DNA from 4 places in the Psychrobacillus sp. FSL K6-2365 genome. Region 4 is predicted to be linked to each of the others. Evidence: predicted binding sites of a transcription regulator. Region 4 holds the regulator's gene; each other region holds the start of a gene.
The links. The regulator Rex, encoded in region 4, represses fermentation and respiration genes when NADH is low (regulators of the CRP and FNR family bind a similar motif). The targets are predictions, from matches to a motif close to TTGTGAAATATTTCACAA.
Positions count from the first base shown of each region.

Region 1 (4,200 bases), 240 kb from region 4:
GTCAAAATGGGCAACTTAGTCTTAATGGTTCATACCAGGAGGAAGGAGTAACAACATATCCGAACTTCAAAGGTGAAGATGCTCCGATGGTAATTCCTAAAAGAAAGCTAAGTACCTATATAAATGAATTGATAAAAGTAGGATTCACGATTGACTCTGTAATAGAAAGTGATGTATCAGTAAATTATGAAACGGTTCCAGAAGAAGTATCTGATCGATATTATTCTTTATATAAAGCAAAGAGATTCCCGACTACTATGATTATTAAAGTCATAAAAAAGTAGTTTAAGATTCGCAATAAGTTCACTTTATATTTTCATACGATTGTAGGTGCATTAGATCTGATTCTTTTAACAGTAACTAACATCAAATATTATGAAACTATTGAAGTTAGTTCAGGTTATTTGCTACCATTCTTTGGGTTTATTTCTTACGTTTTCTTATATAAATTATCTGGAAAATAAAGCTGGTGTTAGTAAAAAAGTTATTTGGATCAGATCTATTTCGTCAATCGTTATATTGCAGTTAATTTCAAAGGTATTTTTTTTAAATATGTCAATTTCTAATAATCATAAAAAAGGCATCCAATTAATTTGGTTGCCTTTTTGTCTTAAAACAATTCATCTTTTAATTTGTCCATGTTCAAAATAATATTTCCTGCTGGATCAGAGCTTATTAGTTTTGACTTTTTTAAAGAAGTAAGAGTTCTGCTAACTGTTTCGCGGCTCGAGCCGATCATATTCGCTAAATCTCGGTTTGTGAACTGCGTTGTGAAAATATAGTGATTGTCATCACATTTCTTCCCATGACTTTTTACTAAGCGTAATAATAATAGAATAATTTGCTCGTATGTATTATGTAACATTTTTTCTTCTAAACGATTTTGTAAGTCTACGATTTTATCTCCGAGTATTCGGAAAATCTTTACACAGATTTCTGGATTAGTTTTTAGAAATTCCTCAAACAAATGAATAGGTATATATATTAAAATTGCATCCTCTAATACCTCGGCATGAGCGGGATAGGTGCCTTTTCGAAAGAATCCCATATGAGGAAACATTTCACCTTCGCCGAGAACATTGACGATTTGTTCTTTTCCTTGCATATCCGTACGATATATTTTTATCTGCCCTTGATGAATAAAGTAAACATTAGTTAGTGGATCGTCTTGCATAAAAATATGTGTTCCTTGGCGATATAACCGATTCTTTGCTAAGTCAAGTATTGGTTCTATTTCTGCATTGGTCAAATCTTTAAATAAGGAAAACCGTTGTAGAAGTGCTTGTATCGATTCTACGTTCATATAGCTCATCCTTTCCTTGCGATTGTCCTTTTCATTGTACCATCAATAGTTTCTCTTTGGAGACCAATGACAAGTGATTAAAATCATAGGGGATATGTGTTTATCCTCACTTCAGTTTAGAATGGTAAGCATTATGATATGAACAGAATCAAAAATATTGGAGGGAAACTAAAATGAGTAATATTCAATTTGCAGTAAAACTAAACGCACCAGATATTGAACCAAGAATTCGTCATCCTAGAATATTTGAAGCATTTGATGCTTTACAGTCTGGAGAGTTTTTGGAGCTTTCTAATGACCATGATCCAAAACCATTGCTCTATCAATTTATGATGGAACGTGAAGACACATACACATGGGAATATATCGTAAATGGTCCTGATCATTGGAGAGTCGCTATCGGCAAAAAATAATATTTCACTTAGAGATCCTAGAGAGAGCTATTTCGGGATCTTTTTGTTTATTATTTGTCATATCTTCCTATTTTTTATGTGAATAATATCACTTCGGATTAAAAGTGAAAATGTTAAAATCCAAGTATAAGTTAACTTACGGTCATTTTAGGAAATAAATTAGGAGGGAATAAGTATGTTTTCAAGAGATTATAATGAAAATCCATTTATCGTTATCTGGGAGTTAACCCGTGCATGTCAGCTTCATTGTTTACATTGTCGTGCAGAGGCTCAGCATCATAGACACCCATTGGAGTTAACATTAGATGAAGGGAAAAAGTTAATAGATGATATTTATGAGATGGAAAATCCATTGCTTGTATTTACAGGTGGGGATCCTTTGGAACGACCGGATGTATTTGATATTGCAGAGTACGCTATTAAAAAAGGAGTCCGTGTATCTATGACTCCATCAGCTACTCCAAATGTAACGAAAGAAGCAATGCAAAAGGCAAAAGATATAGGACTAGCTAGATGGGCTTTTAGTATAGATGGTCATTGTGCTGAAGTTCATGATCACTTTAGAGGTACAACTGGATCGTTTGATTTGACGATGAAGGCTATCGAATATCTAAATGAATTAGAGATGCCTTTACAGATTAATACCGTTATTTCAAGGTATAACTATGAATACTTGGATGAACTAGCAGAAATGGTGGAGAAGCTTAATTGTGTCCTTTGGAGTGTGTTCTTCTTAGTTCCAACTGGTAGAGGGAAAGAAACAGATATGATCTCACCCGCAGAGCATGAAAAAGTGTTTAGATGGCTTTATAACCTCTCTAAACGTGTGCCATTTGATATTAAAACAACTGCAGCACAGCATTATCGTCGTGTAGTTATTCAACAAAAACTACGTGAACAAAAAGGATTGAGCGATGAAGATCATATTTTCTATGAAGATGCATTGACTATGGGGGATACCGGTAAAATTGATGGATTGGGTCGAGCGCCAAAAGGAGTAAACGATGGAAATGGCTTTGTTTTTATTTCGCATACAGGTGATGTTTTCCCAAGTGGACTACTCCCGATAAAAGTTGGGAATGTCCGTCAAACACCATTAGCAAATATTTACCGTAATTCTGATGTATTCCAAAACCTTCGGAATCCCGATAAATATAAAGGGAAATGTGGAGTGTGCGAGTACAATAAAGTGTGCGGAGGATCCAGATCCAGAGCATACAATCTAACAGGGGATTATATGGAAAGCGAACCATACTGCGTGTATATTCCACAGTCCATGCGCAAGAAAAAAAAGCAACCATCCGTATAACGTGAAGACAAGTAATAGAGGAAAAGCTATTACTTGTTTTTGTTTTGTATGTGTCTAAAATCTGGGCAAGGGCAGACTAAAAAGAGTAATATAGGTATATTAGTCTGAAAAATAAATTATTAATTGAACACAGAATAGAGGGGAAGAAATGGATATATCTTTTAAAACTACAGAAGGTAGATTTAATTACCGAGTGGCGGGTTTAATAATGAAGGATAACAAGTTGCTAATTATGCAAGATAAAGGTCAGCCATACTTTTATGTTCCAGGTGGACGTATTAAAATGAACGAAAAAAGTGAAGATGCAGTGAAGCGTGAAATTCAAGAAGAGCTCGGCGTTGAAGTGAACGTAAACCGTATGCTTTGGATAAATGAAAATTTTTTCAAAGAGGTGACTTATGAAGAACAATTTCATGAAGTTTGCTTCTTTTATTTGGTAGAGTTAAAAGATAATGAACACCTCAAAGGCAATGAATTTGTAGTTGATGAGGAAGGGAAGATACATACGTATTATTGGAAAACACTTGATGAAATTAAATATATTAATCTATATCCACAGTTTTTAAGAGAGAAAATAGCAGACCTGCCTTTACATATAAATCATATTGTGGAAACTTGAAATAAGGTAAGTCACTACTATATGGGAGAGAATCTATTGATGAAAATTAAAGTGAAGCGTAGTGAATTGCAGAGTAACGACGATATCTGGAATGCTATTTTATCTGTTTATGGAGAGTATGATTTCCCAACAAAGGATGAGAAACTGAATGATTTTTTCATTTTGTTTAATTATTATTGTGAGATTGAAAGTGGAGGACATGAATGCTTGTTCAATTGGTTTTCAAAAGATATAGAGGAAATGGGTATTCAAACGTACTTAAATAGATTAACGAAAATGCTTCGTAAAGTGGGGGCTCCTGAATATGCAAAAATTGAAATGAATTATTTAGAGGAACTGTGGAGATTATTTTTAGCAGTAGAAAGTAGTGGAAGCGAAGAATCTTACTATGAATACTTGGAAGCAGAATTTTATATGCTCATTGAAAAAGCAGATGGTGAATATAGAAATTTAGGAGATAAATTAAGTGAAAGACTAAGTATTTATGCAACAGCTATTTACACGGAGATGCTTGAAATAGTGGAATAATAAAAAACGCTGAATATTCTCAGCGTTT
Region 1 is NZ_JBBOOO010000001.1:3,434,884-3,439,083, reverse strand. It holds gene MKY29_RS17350 (class I SAM-dependent methyltransferase) at 1-284, shown strand, start outside; gene MKY29_RS17345 (Crp/Fnr family transcriptional regulator) at 611-1,303, opposite strand; gene MKY29_RS17340 (DUF2249 domain-containing protein) at 1,477-1,716, shown strand; gene MKY29_RS17335 (TIGR04053 family radical SAM/SPASM domain-containing protein) at 1,892-3,025, shown strand; gene MKY29_RS17330 (NUDIX hydrolase) at 3,174-3,644, shown strand; gene MKY29_RS17325 (DMP19 family protein) at 3,681-4,172, shown strand.
Region 1: a site for Rex is predicted at 1,793-1,810, ahead of MKY29_RS17335 (TIGR04053 family radical SAM/SPASM domain-containing protein). Genes of this name have one in related genera too.

Region 2 (4,200 bases), 1.9 Mb from region 4:
TTCCTTCAGGGAGACTAGAACCAGCATGACCTATTTCAATTTGGGAAACTTTACTTCCATCTTTTGAGTATTTTTTAACTAATTGAATATCATACTCCCCAGAAAACCTAACTGGTGGCTGCTCCACAAAGTGGACTAAAGCATAGTTTTCACCTGTATTTTGGACAGTAACGATATTTGCAGAAGTTGGAATCGGGCTAGTTGGAAGTAATTGTTCATTAACCAAAGCATTAATCATACTAGATTTCCCGGCAGAAAAGTGACCTGCAAACGCAATTGTAAATGTTCCTTTTTCCAATTTGCCAGCAAACAGTTTAGATTTACGATAGCGTTCGTCATCATTATTTTGTTGGAAAACAGTTGCAAGTAATGCATTTTGTTCTTTTATCATTTGTAATTCATTTGAGTTCTGCATATTAAAAGTATATCTCCTTCATAATTCGACAATGTACATCTATCATAGCAAAAATTTAAAGCCTGTAACAATATTCTTTGACTCTTTTATATAAATGAAAACCATTAATTAATCGCAGTTTGAGATGCAAACGCTCTCATTTTATTTTGTGCAATACCTTTCATCTATAGTTACCACCCTTAATGTTAGAAGGATACTCAGTATAGATTTGCTCTTTCTAAAACTTAGGATAAGTACTACTGTGATTTACGTTTCAGATGGTGCTTTACTATTGCGACCATCCTAGAAGGCTCATGTAGCGAGCGTCAAGCACACATCTGTGTAAAAAGCATATATAAGCTTCCCTACCAAAACGATAAAAAGAAAAAAATGACTCTATTTGTATGCACAAATAAAGTCATCTGGGTTATTCATATTATTTTGGTCTTTGGCGCAGTAGACTTTAAAATATATACAGTTAACACACTGTACACTATAAGAGATGCTCCAATTATAATTGCTAACATATAAATCGCCCTCTCAACTGAATTTGATATTCATTCTCATCGACATAATACCATAGTATATTTTAAAATTCTACAATTCCTATTCTTTTTTCCTATATTACATGATAAAATTGATACATCTATACTAGATGGAGGGAAGAAATGAGCGCTTCAAAACATATACAAACAATTTTAAATGGAACCATCCAATCATTAAAATCAGTCATACCAATTGCAATGGATATTAAATCCCCTTCCTTAATGGTTCAACCATTCGAGCAAAAAGAAATGGGTGTACTAATAGGAATTATCGGTGATATTAAAGGACGTATAATTATTGACTCCTCCGCTGAATCCTTTTCTGCAATTGGAGCAACCATGTTCGGCATGCCATTAGAAGGTGAAATGCTCGAATCATTTACAGGCGAACTTGGAAATATGGTCGCAGGAAATATATGTACCTCCGTTGCAGGAAATGGCGTTGAAATCGATATTACACCACCTACTGTTATAGTCGGCACTACTCGGTTATTTGGATTTCAACATGCTTTCAAACTTCCAGTAGAGATTGAGAATGTTGGTGAGATGACAATTATCTTAACAATAGATGAATAAAAAGCAGAGCCTCCTTTTTAAGGATGGTTCTTTTTTTATGTAAAAAATCAATCTAATTAAGTAATTACTCATCTATACTTTCACATTTCACATATAGTTCACAGTTTGCATCCGTTCGTGTGATTTTTATCACATCATCTATTAACCAATCAATTTATTATGGAATTATACAAGTTGAATAGGAGGAGGTGTAAGTAAATGTCGAAAAAGAAAGAAAAAAATCCTGATTTAAAAGGAACTCTTTATTCTGTTGGTTTTGTCGGTTTATTTATATTAGTTTCTTGGTTCATGGCATTTTACTTATTCATTGATAGATTTTAATTTAATGGAGGTTAAAGACTTATGCATATTCATAAGTATGAAAAATGGTGGCTAACTTTTGGGATTAGCTCATTGGTATTATTTTTATTTATAGTAGGTTTTAGTGCATTTCATTATGGCTCACATCCCCCAACTGGAAAAGTTTACATCGATCCTGAGCGAGTTGATGAGATTGTACCTTTTAATAATCCAGGGGTTCATAAAGTAGAAGGTAAAGAATGGGATTATGAGGTAGTGCTAGTTGCATCTGCATTCTACTATAATCCGCCTGAGATTGAAGTTCCATTAGGTTCCACCGTAAAGTTCATAGCAACTACTAAAGATGTTGTCCATGGATTTCAAATTGTAGGAACAAATATTAACATGATATTAGAACCAGGTTATGTTTCAGAATATGTAACAACTGTGGACAAATCTGGCGAGTTTTTAATCTTATGTAATGAATATTGTGGCATAGGACATTCTACTATGACGTCCATGTTAAAGGTGGTGGAGTAAATGACAACGATTAAAGAAAAAGCAAAAGAATTTACAAAGGTGGATCGTCGTGATGGTAAGTTAGCCCTTGCTCATATATATGTAGCATTTATCGCTTTATTCATCGGAGGTCTTTGTGGATTATTACAGGTTTTAGTTCGCTCTGGTAAGTTTACACTCCCTTGGGGAATCGGTTATTATCAAGTTTTAACTGTTCATGGTGTGTTACTCGGCCTTATTTTAACAACATATTTTATACTAGGATTCCAAATTGCTGCTATGAGTAGAACTTCTGGAACTTTTACAAACAAACAACGTTCACTAGGTTGGATTGGTTTCTGGATAATGACTACTGGTACGATTGCAGCTGCAACAATGGTATTACTTAATGAAGCTTCTGTATTATATACATTCTATGCCCCTCTTCAAGCACACTGGATTTTTTATGTGGGAATGGCATTAGTAGTAGTAGGATCATGGATTGTTGGACTAGCAAAAATTATGAAGTATAGAGAATGGCGTAAAGTGCATCCAGGTGAATCTAGTCCCCTCCTATCCTTTATGGTAATTGTCAATATGGCAATGTGGATTATTTGTTCTCTAGGTGTAGCTGTGGAAGTTGTATTCCAATTAATTCCTTGGTCATTGGGCTGGGTTGATAAAGTGGATGTTCTTCTTTCTCGTACATTATTCTGGTATTTCGGTCATCCATTAGTTTATTTCTGGTTGTTACCTGCATATATGGTATGGTATGTCGTGATTCCAAAAATTATTGGAGGAAAAATTTTCTCTGATGCCTTAGCAAGACTTTCATTTATGTTATTTCTATTGTTCTCTATACCTGTCGGATTCCATCATCAGTTAACAGAACCAGGGATTGAATCATTTTGGAAGTTTTTACAAGTAGTTCTAACAATGATGGTAGTAATTCCTTCTTTGTTAACAGCTTTCTCCATGTTTGCTACATTTGAATTACGTGGTAGACAACTTGGTGGAAAAGGGTTATTTGGATGGGTTAAAAAACTGCCTTGGAAAGATGCTAGATTTGCTGTACCATTTATCGGTATGGCCGCATTTATACCTGCCGGCGCTGGGGGTATTATTAACGCATCCCACCAGATGAATCAGTTAATTCATAACACTATTTGGGTAACAGGTCATTTCCATCTAACGGTAGCAACAACTGTAGTTCTAACATTCTTTGGTGCTTCCTACTGGTTATTACCTCATCTAACTGGTAGAGTGTTGACAAAACAAATGAATAAGCTTGCTATTATTCAAGCAATCGTTTGGACTGTTGGTATGTCAATCATGTCAGGTGCTATGCATATAGTTGGATTAATGGGAGCTCCTCGTCGTTCGGATTTTTCTACCTACGGTGGGGCAGAACAAGCAACTGACTGGATACCTTACCAAATAGCACAAGCAGTTGGTGGTACAATTCTATTTGTTGGTATCATTTTAATACTTTATATTGTGGTAAATCTGTTGTTCTTTGCTCCTAAAGGTGAAACAGAGTTTCCTGTTGGAGAGGTTTCGGAGAATGCAGAAAAAACTCCTATGTGGTTGGAAAATTGGAAGATTTGGCTAACAATATGTATCGCTTTAATCTTGTTTGCTTATACCGTTCCAGTTATAGATATGATACAAAATGCTCCGCCAGGCTCAAAAGGATATAAATTCTGGTAATTAGATAATAATAGAATGGTTAGTCGAGACATATGTCAAGACTAACCATTTTTATTTACTTGACTAGAAATAGAAGATTACTCCCTCTTATTCAAAATACCATGTTCACTTAAGAATCATAGGCTGACTTACCTTATCTTTTACGATAGATTTGATCCTATTTTATCTTTACTTGCTCACACCCTTTGTTTACTCGCT
Region 2 is NZ_JBBOOO010000001.1:1,769,040-1,773,239, reverse strand. It holds gene MKY29_RS08475 (dynamin family protein) at 1-415, opposite strand, end outside; gene MKY29_RS08470 (chemotaxis protein CheX) at 1,063-1,515, shown strand; gene MKY29_RS08465 (cytochrome c oxidase subunit 2A) at 1,714-1,836, shown strand; gene MKY29_RS08460 (cytochrome B5) at 1,858-2,334, shown strand; gene MKY29_RS08455 (b(o/a)3-type cytochrome-c oxidase subunit 1) at 2,335-4,002, shown strand.
Region 2: a site for Rex is predicted at 1,633-1,650, ahead of MKY29_RS08465 (cytochrome c oxidase subunit 2A). Genes of this name have one in related genera too.

Region 3 (4,200 bases), 1.9 Mb from region 4:
TAAAGGGACTGAAGTTCTACTATACATCCCACTAAAGGAGCGCTAAACGAATGAAAATTGTTATTGCAGATGACCATGCAGTTGTACGAAGTGGATTTTCAATGATACTAAACTATCAAGAGGATATGGAAGTTGTTGCAACTGCTGCCGACGGAATAGAAGCACATTTGATGGTCGCAAAGCATCAACCCGACATTCTTCTCCTAGACTTGAGTATGCCACCTGGAGAGAGTGGGTTAATAGCGACTGGGAAAATTAGTGAAGACTTTCCGGATACAAAAATTCTTATTTTAACAATGTATGACGATCAGGAGTATATGTTCCATGTATTGAAAAATGGTGCTTCGGGATACATATTAAAGAATGCACCAGATGAGGAACTTTTGAGCGCTATACGCATGGTTTATAAAGGGGGAACATATATACATCCCAAAATGGCAACTTCTCTCGTAAAAGAATTCATAAAAAAAGATCAAAATATAGTAGACGACGATCCATTTAGAGTACTTTCCAAAAGAGAAATAGAGATTCTACCGTTAGTTGCAAAAGGCTATGGCAATAAAGATATTGCTGCAAAACTATTTATATCTGTAAAAACGGTAGAAGCACACAAAGCAAAAATAATGGAAAAATTAGATTTAAAAAGTCGTCCAGAGCTAGTTGAGTATGCACTGAAAAAGAAATTATTAGAATTTTAAAAAGTGAGGTCTTTAATAATGGCTAATGCTAATTTCCAAAGTCCCGTTCCAGCTATGAGAATATTAGAAAACGAACATCAATATTTAATGCACTTAATGAATGAATGGCATGCGATCGTTTTAAACTTTGAAAACGATGCATATGAGGAAATTGAAGCTCGTACAGAGTTCTCGGTGCTACGTAAGCTGTTAATCGATTTCTTAGAGCCTCTTAAAAATCATACTGATAAAGAAGAAAAGTTCTTTTTCCCGTTATTAGGGCATTATATTGGAACAGAACAAGGTCCAATAGTAACTATCGAAGCAGAGCATGAAGAAATAGATGCATATATAGGTCATTTTTTACATCATACTAGAGCAGGTATAGATCATTTAAGCCTAGATGATATGAAACGAATAGCGAAGGACGCAGGTGAAGCCTTCGAAGTGTTAATGGTTCATTTTGTAAAAGAAGAATCTGTATTGTTTCCTATGACTGATCGAGTGATGAAAGCAGTGGACCAAGATAAATTGTTAGAACAACTGAATACTTTAATTGTTTAAAATAACTCATTTCACTCTATGGGTTATTTTTTCTATTTGTATTAATTTCACTACAGAGTGATGAGAACTAAAATACACATCGATTTCCATGGACACGGGTTCAATCCCTTGTGCTTAATGGTAAACACGATGAAATACAAGTAAACACTATCCTTTGCATTCTCCCACGTGAATAGAGAACAAAACAAAAGTAATTCAATTCTACACATTCAGTCTGTGAAATGGGAAAGTAATTTGGTGAAATTATCCATTCCGCAAGTAAAAGGTAATAGTCCGCAAGTAAATATAGGCTTTGAGCAAGTAAATTCTATACGACCGCAAGTAATCCACAGATGGGAGTAAGTAATTAAAAGATGAGAGCAAGTAAAGATAAAATATGATTCAATTATTCTTAAAATATAAGAAAATAATTACTGAGTGTGGATGCGAATTACTTTTTAGTTCCTGCCAATGATATTGAAAACGCTAGAAACAGGTTTTGAACTTAATGGACCGACCTCATTTTTCCTGGTTACTATTGTTAAAATGATGGTGTTAAGTAAACAAACAATCGTATGAATACATACTTTAAACTTTAAAACAGGAGTCATTTTCAAAGAATGAGCATTCAGTAATTACCGTAAAATCAAGAAACTACATTAATATAATCTTTTTAGGGAATACCCTTGGCCGTTAAGGGGAGTCCCCTATTAGAAACTTTTCATATTTTAGTTAAAATAATAGTAGGGAATCAATACGTGAATCATTCAATACCAAATTAGAAAAGGTGATATGAATGATAAAGAAAGTCCAATTGCCGTTACAGACAATGAACTTAGTTTTAGGCTTTATGATTTGGGTAATCATTTCTTCATTACTTCCATTTATTAAGGAAGATATTGATATACCAGCTGATAAAATAGCAATATTGACTGCTATACCTGTAGTACTGGGATCTATATTACGTATACCGCTTGGTTATTATGCAAATGTAATTGGTGCAAGACTTGTATTTCTTATTAGCTTTGTACTACTAATGTTCCCCGTGTTTTATATAAGTGAAGCTTCAAGTTATATAGATTTAATAATCGGGGGTCTATTTTTAGGGGTTGGGGGAGCAGTTTTCTCTGTAGGTGTTACATCATTACCTAAATACTTTCCGAAAGAAAAACATGGTTTTGTAAATGGTATTTACGGAGCAGGAAATATAGGTACTGCTATTTCTACTTTTGCAGCTCCAATGATTGCGACTCAAATTGGTTGGTCTTTGACAGTTAAATTATATTTAATATTACTATTAGTATTTATAGTTATTAATATTTTTCTTGGAGATAAACATGAGGTGAAAGTAAAAACACCTATAATCGAACAGATTAAAGGTGTTTGGAAAAATGATAAGCTTTGGTTTTTCTCTTTATTCTATTTCATAACTTTTGGTTCGTTTGTGGCATTTACTGTTTATCTACCGAATTTCCTAGTGAGTAACTTTGAATTAGATAAAGTCGATGCAGGTTTAAGAACTGCTGGATTTATCGCAGTAGCCACAGTTTTAAGACCAGTTGGTGGGTGGTTAGGTGATAAATTTCAACCGCTATTCCTATTGATGGGGGTATTCTCTGTTTATACAATAGCTGCAATATTATTAGCTTTCTCTCCATCTATAATGCTATATACAATTGGATGTATTGTTATAGGAATTAGTGCAGGAATAGGAAATGGTGTAATATTTAAATTAGTACCATTTTATTTCAATAAACAAGCTGGTATTGCCAATGGTATTGTTTCGATGATGGGTGGTTTAGGTGGATTTTTCCCACCACTATTATTAGCGACGATTTTCTCAATAACTGGACAGTACTCAATAGGATTTATGCTACTATCTTCTGTATCTTTGGCAAGTTTAGTTTTAGTAGTATTTATGTATTATCAAGATAGATTAAAATTAGCTCAGGAAGTTTTCAAATCAACTGGTCAAGGAATTATGGTAACAAACACAGCTGGTACAATTGTTACAGTTAACCCATCGTTTACACATTTGACAGGATTTAGCGAGGAAGAAGCTATTGGGAAAACTCCTAGAATCTTGAAATCTAATCGTCAAGAAAAAGCATTTTATGATGAAATGTGGAAGTGTATTCAAAAAGATGGAATGTGGCAAGGTGAGATTTGGAATACCAAAAAAAATGGGGAAGTATTTTTGGAATGGTTAAATATTAGTGCAGTTAAAGATGAAACAGGTGAAGATGTTAGATATGTTGGAACCTTTACTGATATAACTGAACACCGGACCAACGAGGGCAACCAATCGTAAAGATAGGGGGCCTTCCCCTATTTTAAATTTAAATATGCTTTTTACTCAGTATATGTCTAGCTCCAGCGCCTAGCCCATCGAGTCGCTTTAGGATTTTAGAAAAGGCAAAGAACGCCTTTACGTAAAGTCCTTCCAGCGATAGTCGGGGCTTACATTGGCGCTTGCGCTTTTCTTAAAAGGAAGTGTTTTAATGGAATCGCGATATTCAAGACAACTATTATTTAAACATATAGGAGCATCTGGTCAAAAACAATTAAGTGATGCAAAAGTGGCGGTTATTGGTTGTGGAGCACTTGGTTCTGCAATTGCTGAAACATTGGTGAGAGCAGGAGTTGGTACAATTTATATAGTTGATCGTGATTATGTAGAGTTATCAAATATTCAAAGACAACAACTTTTTACAGAGGAAGATGCTGTGGAAATGCTTCCAAAAGTAGTTGCGGCTGAGAAAAGATTAAAATCGATTAACTCCAATATAGTTTTGCACACTTACTTACAAAACGTAGATTATACGCAAATAGAGTATTTAGCTGCTAGAGTAGATGTAATTATGGACGCCACCGATAACTTTGAAACAAGACAGCTGATCAATGATGCAGCATACAAACATAATATACCTTGGATTTATGGAGCGTGCGTTGGTAGCTCTGGTGTTATATTTCCCTTTAT
Region 3 is NZ_JBBOOO010000001.1:1,818,504-1,822,703, forward strand. It holds gene MKY29_RS08645 (sensor histidine kinase) at 1-46, shown strand, start outside; gene MKY29_RS08650 (response regulator) at 51-698, shown strand; gene MKY29_RS08655 (hemerythrin domain-containing protein) at 717-1,241, shown strand; gene MKY29_RS08660 (nitrate/nitrite transporter) at 2,017-3,531, shown strand; gene MKY29_RS08665 (ThiF family adenylyltransferase) at 3,722-4,200, shown strand, end outside.
Region 3: a site for Rex is predicted at 1,930-1,947, ahead of MKY29_RS08660 (nitrate/nitrite transporter). Genes of this name have one in related genera too.

Region 4 (4,200 bases):
ACACAGAGAAGGAAATATTCGATGAAACAGTTTTGTTTGGATAGCCAACTGCAATTTGCTCCAGACGAAGTACGTCATTGCCACTTGGTCGATCGATAGTAAATCCGAAAGAAGCAGATTTTTCATCACCATCTGGGGATTCCATCCAATCTGTTTTCTCAATAACTTTACGTCTAGATTGAGCCATTTTAGTTGTAGAGGCACGGGCAAGATTTTTACTGACAAAATCCTCGAGCTTTGCTTTTTCCTCTTGCTGTTTTTCATACTTCTTTCTATCTAACTCATAGTTTTTTGCTTTTTGCGTTAAGTACGAACTGTAGTTGCCAACGTATCTTACTACATTATGCCGAGATACTTCGTAAACAAAGTTGACTACTTGGTCTAAAAAGTAACGGTCATGTGAGACGATAAGAACTGCACCGCTATAATTTTTCAGGTAGTTTTCTAAAAAGCTTAGCGTTTGAATGTCCAAATGGTTGGTAGGCTCATCGAGGATTAGTAAGTCTGGCTTACTTAGAAGCATTTTTGCAAGTGCTAGCCTCGTTTTTTGTCCTCCTGACAATGCTTGGACAGGCTTATCATAATCATCTGGGAAAAACTGCATGCCGTGTAATATAGAGCGTATATCTGATTCGAAGCGATAGCCACCTGCCTCATTAAAGGCTAACTGTAATTCATCGTACGTTGCTGCCACTCTTGCATAAGCTTCAGTATCTTCATATATAGTAGGGTCTGCCATTTGTGATTCTAGGGAACGAAGCTCTTTTTCAGAGTTAATGAGATGACTAAATATTGTCTTCATTTCCTCCCAGATTGTCAATTTAGATTCGAGACCTGCATGCTGTTCTAAATAGCCAAGACGAATATTTTTTGGCATAATTATTTCGCCTGAATCATACGACATTTCACCTGCTATTATTTTAAGTAGTGTAGATTTTCCGGCACCGTTTCTACCAACAAGGGCAACCCGGTCTCGATCCTGAACCTCTAGCTTTACGTTAGTTAATATATCTTCACCGTTAAAGGATTTTGTTATTTGATTGACTTGTAAAACAATCACAATTATTCGCACCTCAATTCTATCCTTAGTGTAATAGATAGGGCTTGTCGTTGCAACGCTCTAGGTTTACAATGGTAGAAATGTCTAGTAAGATAATAACGATTTGTTTGACTAAACTAGGAGGATTTTTATGAAGCCAGAAATACCGAGAATTCCTCAAGCAACTACGAAAAGACTTCCATTATATTATAGATTTTTACAAAGCTTTCATAATGCTGGGCACAAACGAGTTTCTTCGCAGGAATTGAGTGAAGCGATGAAAATCGATTCCGCAACAATTAGGAGAGATTTCTCTCATTTTGGTGCGCTTGGAAAAAAGGGTTACGGTTATGACGTTCCGACTTTACTTGAGTTTTTCCGTAAAACACTCGATCAGGATGAGGCTGCGAATGTTGCGCTCATTGGAGTTGGAAGTTTGGGAACTGCTTTTCTAAAGTATAATTTCCAAAAAAACCATAATACAAAAATTGTCGTGGCATTCGATACAAAGGCTCCGGTAGAAGGAACGACCATAAGTGATATTCCTGTGTATCATTCGAGTGTTATGCTTGAAAAGCTAGAGGAATATGGAATTGAACTGGTCATTTTTACTTTGCCAAGTCGGTCTGCACAGCAAGTAGCCGATCAATTAGAAGCTTCTTCTATTAAAGGGATATTAAACTTTACACCAATACGTTTACAAACAACCGATGCTATCCGTGTACATACCATCGATCTTTCTGTAGAATTACAGACTCTTATTTATTTAATAAGAAATGAACTGACTGAATAACAAAAAAAGCCTTTGACCATAATGCTAACAGGTCAAAGGCTTTTATTAATGAAAAAATAGGAACTGCATATTTGAATATTGTTTAAGAAACTGTTGAATTTCCTCACCGTAAAATTGAACTAGCACAACAAATCCATTTAATAACATATGGGAGATAATTGATGCGATAATTCGCTTTGTCTTGTAATAGATAAATGCGAATATAAATCCGGAAACCGCATATAGTAGTATGTGCGTAAAGTCAAAGTGAATAATTCCAAACACAATTGCACTTACAGAAGCGGCTACAAAGAAATTCGTTTTTGGCAACAGAGTTCCGAAAATGATTCTTCGGAATATCAGCTCCTCTAATATAGGGGCAAAAATGACAATTGAAAAAATAGCTAATGGTACGGTATGGGCAATTTCTATAAACTGAGTTGTATTTTCTGATCCAGGATCCACACCAAATTTAAGCTCGATGCTTGCTGCAATACCCTGTCCTACAAATACTAGAAAGAAACCAGCAATTCCCCAACCGATCGTTTGGAGGGTTGGGCTTGGCTTACTATTTAGTGGCTTCAAGTAAGTCTTGTCTTTACGGATGACTAGCAGGGTGATCAATGTAGCGATTCCCATGCTAAGAAATACCCACCAACCAGAAATGAAAAGTGCTGGATTTTCCACTCCTTTAGCTTCTAATAGGGTATAAAGCTCTGGTAGGAACGGGACAAGTATACCTGAAGATAGTTGCATTATACAGTAAACGATTAAAATGTATATACCAGTTTTTTGTTGTTTCATAAACAGTTTTATTCCTCTCTATATGTACCTTCTTTTCTTATTGTATCGGAAATAGAAAATAAAAGAAAAAGATAGCTTCTTACTTGCAAAATGTTCTGTGATTAATTATTATTATAAGTGTGTTAGCACTCAAAGAGTAAGAGTGCTAATAATATTACATTTTACTATTTTAGGGAGGTAGTTTCACTTGTTAAGACCATTAGGTGATCGTATCGTAATCGAATTAATCGAAGCTGAGGAAAAAACAGCATCTGGCATCGTACTTCCAGACTCTGCTAAAGAAAAACCGCAAGAAGGAAATGTTGTTGCTACAGGGACTGGACGAGTACTTGAAAACGGCACTCGCGTTGAACTTGACGTAAAAGAGGGAGACCGCATCATCTTCTCTAAATATTCAGGCACAGAAGTGAAATATGAAAACAACGATTATTTAATTTTACGCGAAAGCGATGTTCTAGCTATTATTGGCTAATAAAACTTAGGAAAATATATTCAGGAGGTAACTAACACATGGCTAAAGAAATTAAATTCAGTGAAGACGCACGTAGCGCAATGTTACGTGGAGTAGATAAACTTGCAGATGCTGTTAAAGTAACACTTGGACCAAAAGGACGTAACGTAGTTCTTGAGAAAAAATTTGGTTCACCACTTATTACTAATGATGGTGTAACGATTGCAAAAGATATCGAATTGGAAGATGCATTTGAAAATATGGGTGCTAAATTAGTGGCAGAGGTTGCTTCTAAAACAAACGATATAGCTGGTGACGGTACAACAACTGCTACTGTATTAGCGCAATCGATGATCCGTGAAGGGTTGAAAAACGTAACAGCTGGTGCTAACCCAGTAGGAATCCGTAAAGGTATTGACCTTGCAGTTGCTGCTGCAGTTACAGAGTTAAAAGCAATTTCTAAACAAATCGAAGGTAAAGAGTCTATTGCTCAGGTTGCAGCTATTTCTTCAGGAGATTCTGAAGTAGGTGAACTAATTGCTGAAGCAATGGAGCGCGTTGGTAACGACGGTGTCATTACAATTGAAGAATCTAAAGGGTTCACTACTGAACTTGACGTGGTAGAAGGTATGCAGTTCGATCGTGGATATGCATCTCCTTATATGGTAACAGATTCGGATAAAATGGAAGCTATTTTAGACAATCCATATATTTTAATAACAGATAAAAAAATCACAAGCATACAAGAAATTCTTCCTGTGCTTGAGCAAGTAGTACAACAAGGCAAACCACTTTTACTAATCTCTGAGGACGTAGAAGGGGAAGCTCTAGCTACTCTAGTATTAAACAAATTACGTGGAACTTTCAATGCTGTAGCTGTTAAAGCGCCAGGATTTGGTGACCGTCGTAAAGCGATGTTAGAAGATATCGCAGTTCTTACTGGAGCTGAAGTAATCACAGAAGATTTAGGTTTAGACTTAAAATCTGCTAACATTACTCAATTAGGTCGCGCTTCTAAAGTTGTTGTATCTAAAGATAATACTACAATCGTAGAGGGTAACGGAGAGTCTGATCGCATCGCTGGTCGTGTAACACAAATCCGTTCTCAATTAGAAGACACTACATCTGAATTCG
Region 4 is NZ_JBBOOO010000001.1:3,679,480-3,683,679, reverse strand. It holds gene MKY29_RS18610 (ABC-F family ATP-binding cassette domain-containing protein) at 1-1,060, opposite strand, end outside; gene MKY29_RS18605 (redox-sensing transcriptional repressor Rex) at 1,191-1,832, shown strand; gene MKY29_RS18600 (CPBP family intramembrane glutamic endopeptidase) at 1,878-2,615, opposite strand; gene groES (co-chaperone GroES) at 2,803-3,087, shown strand; gene groL (chaperonin GroEL) at 3,126-4,200, shown strand, end outside.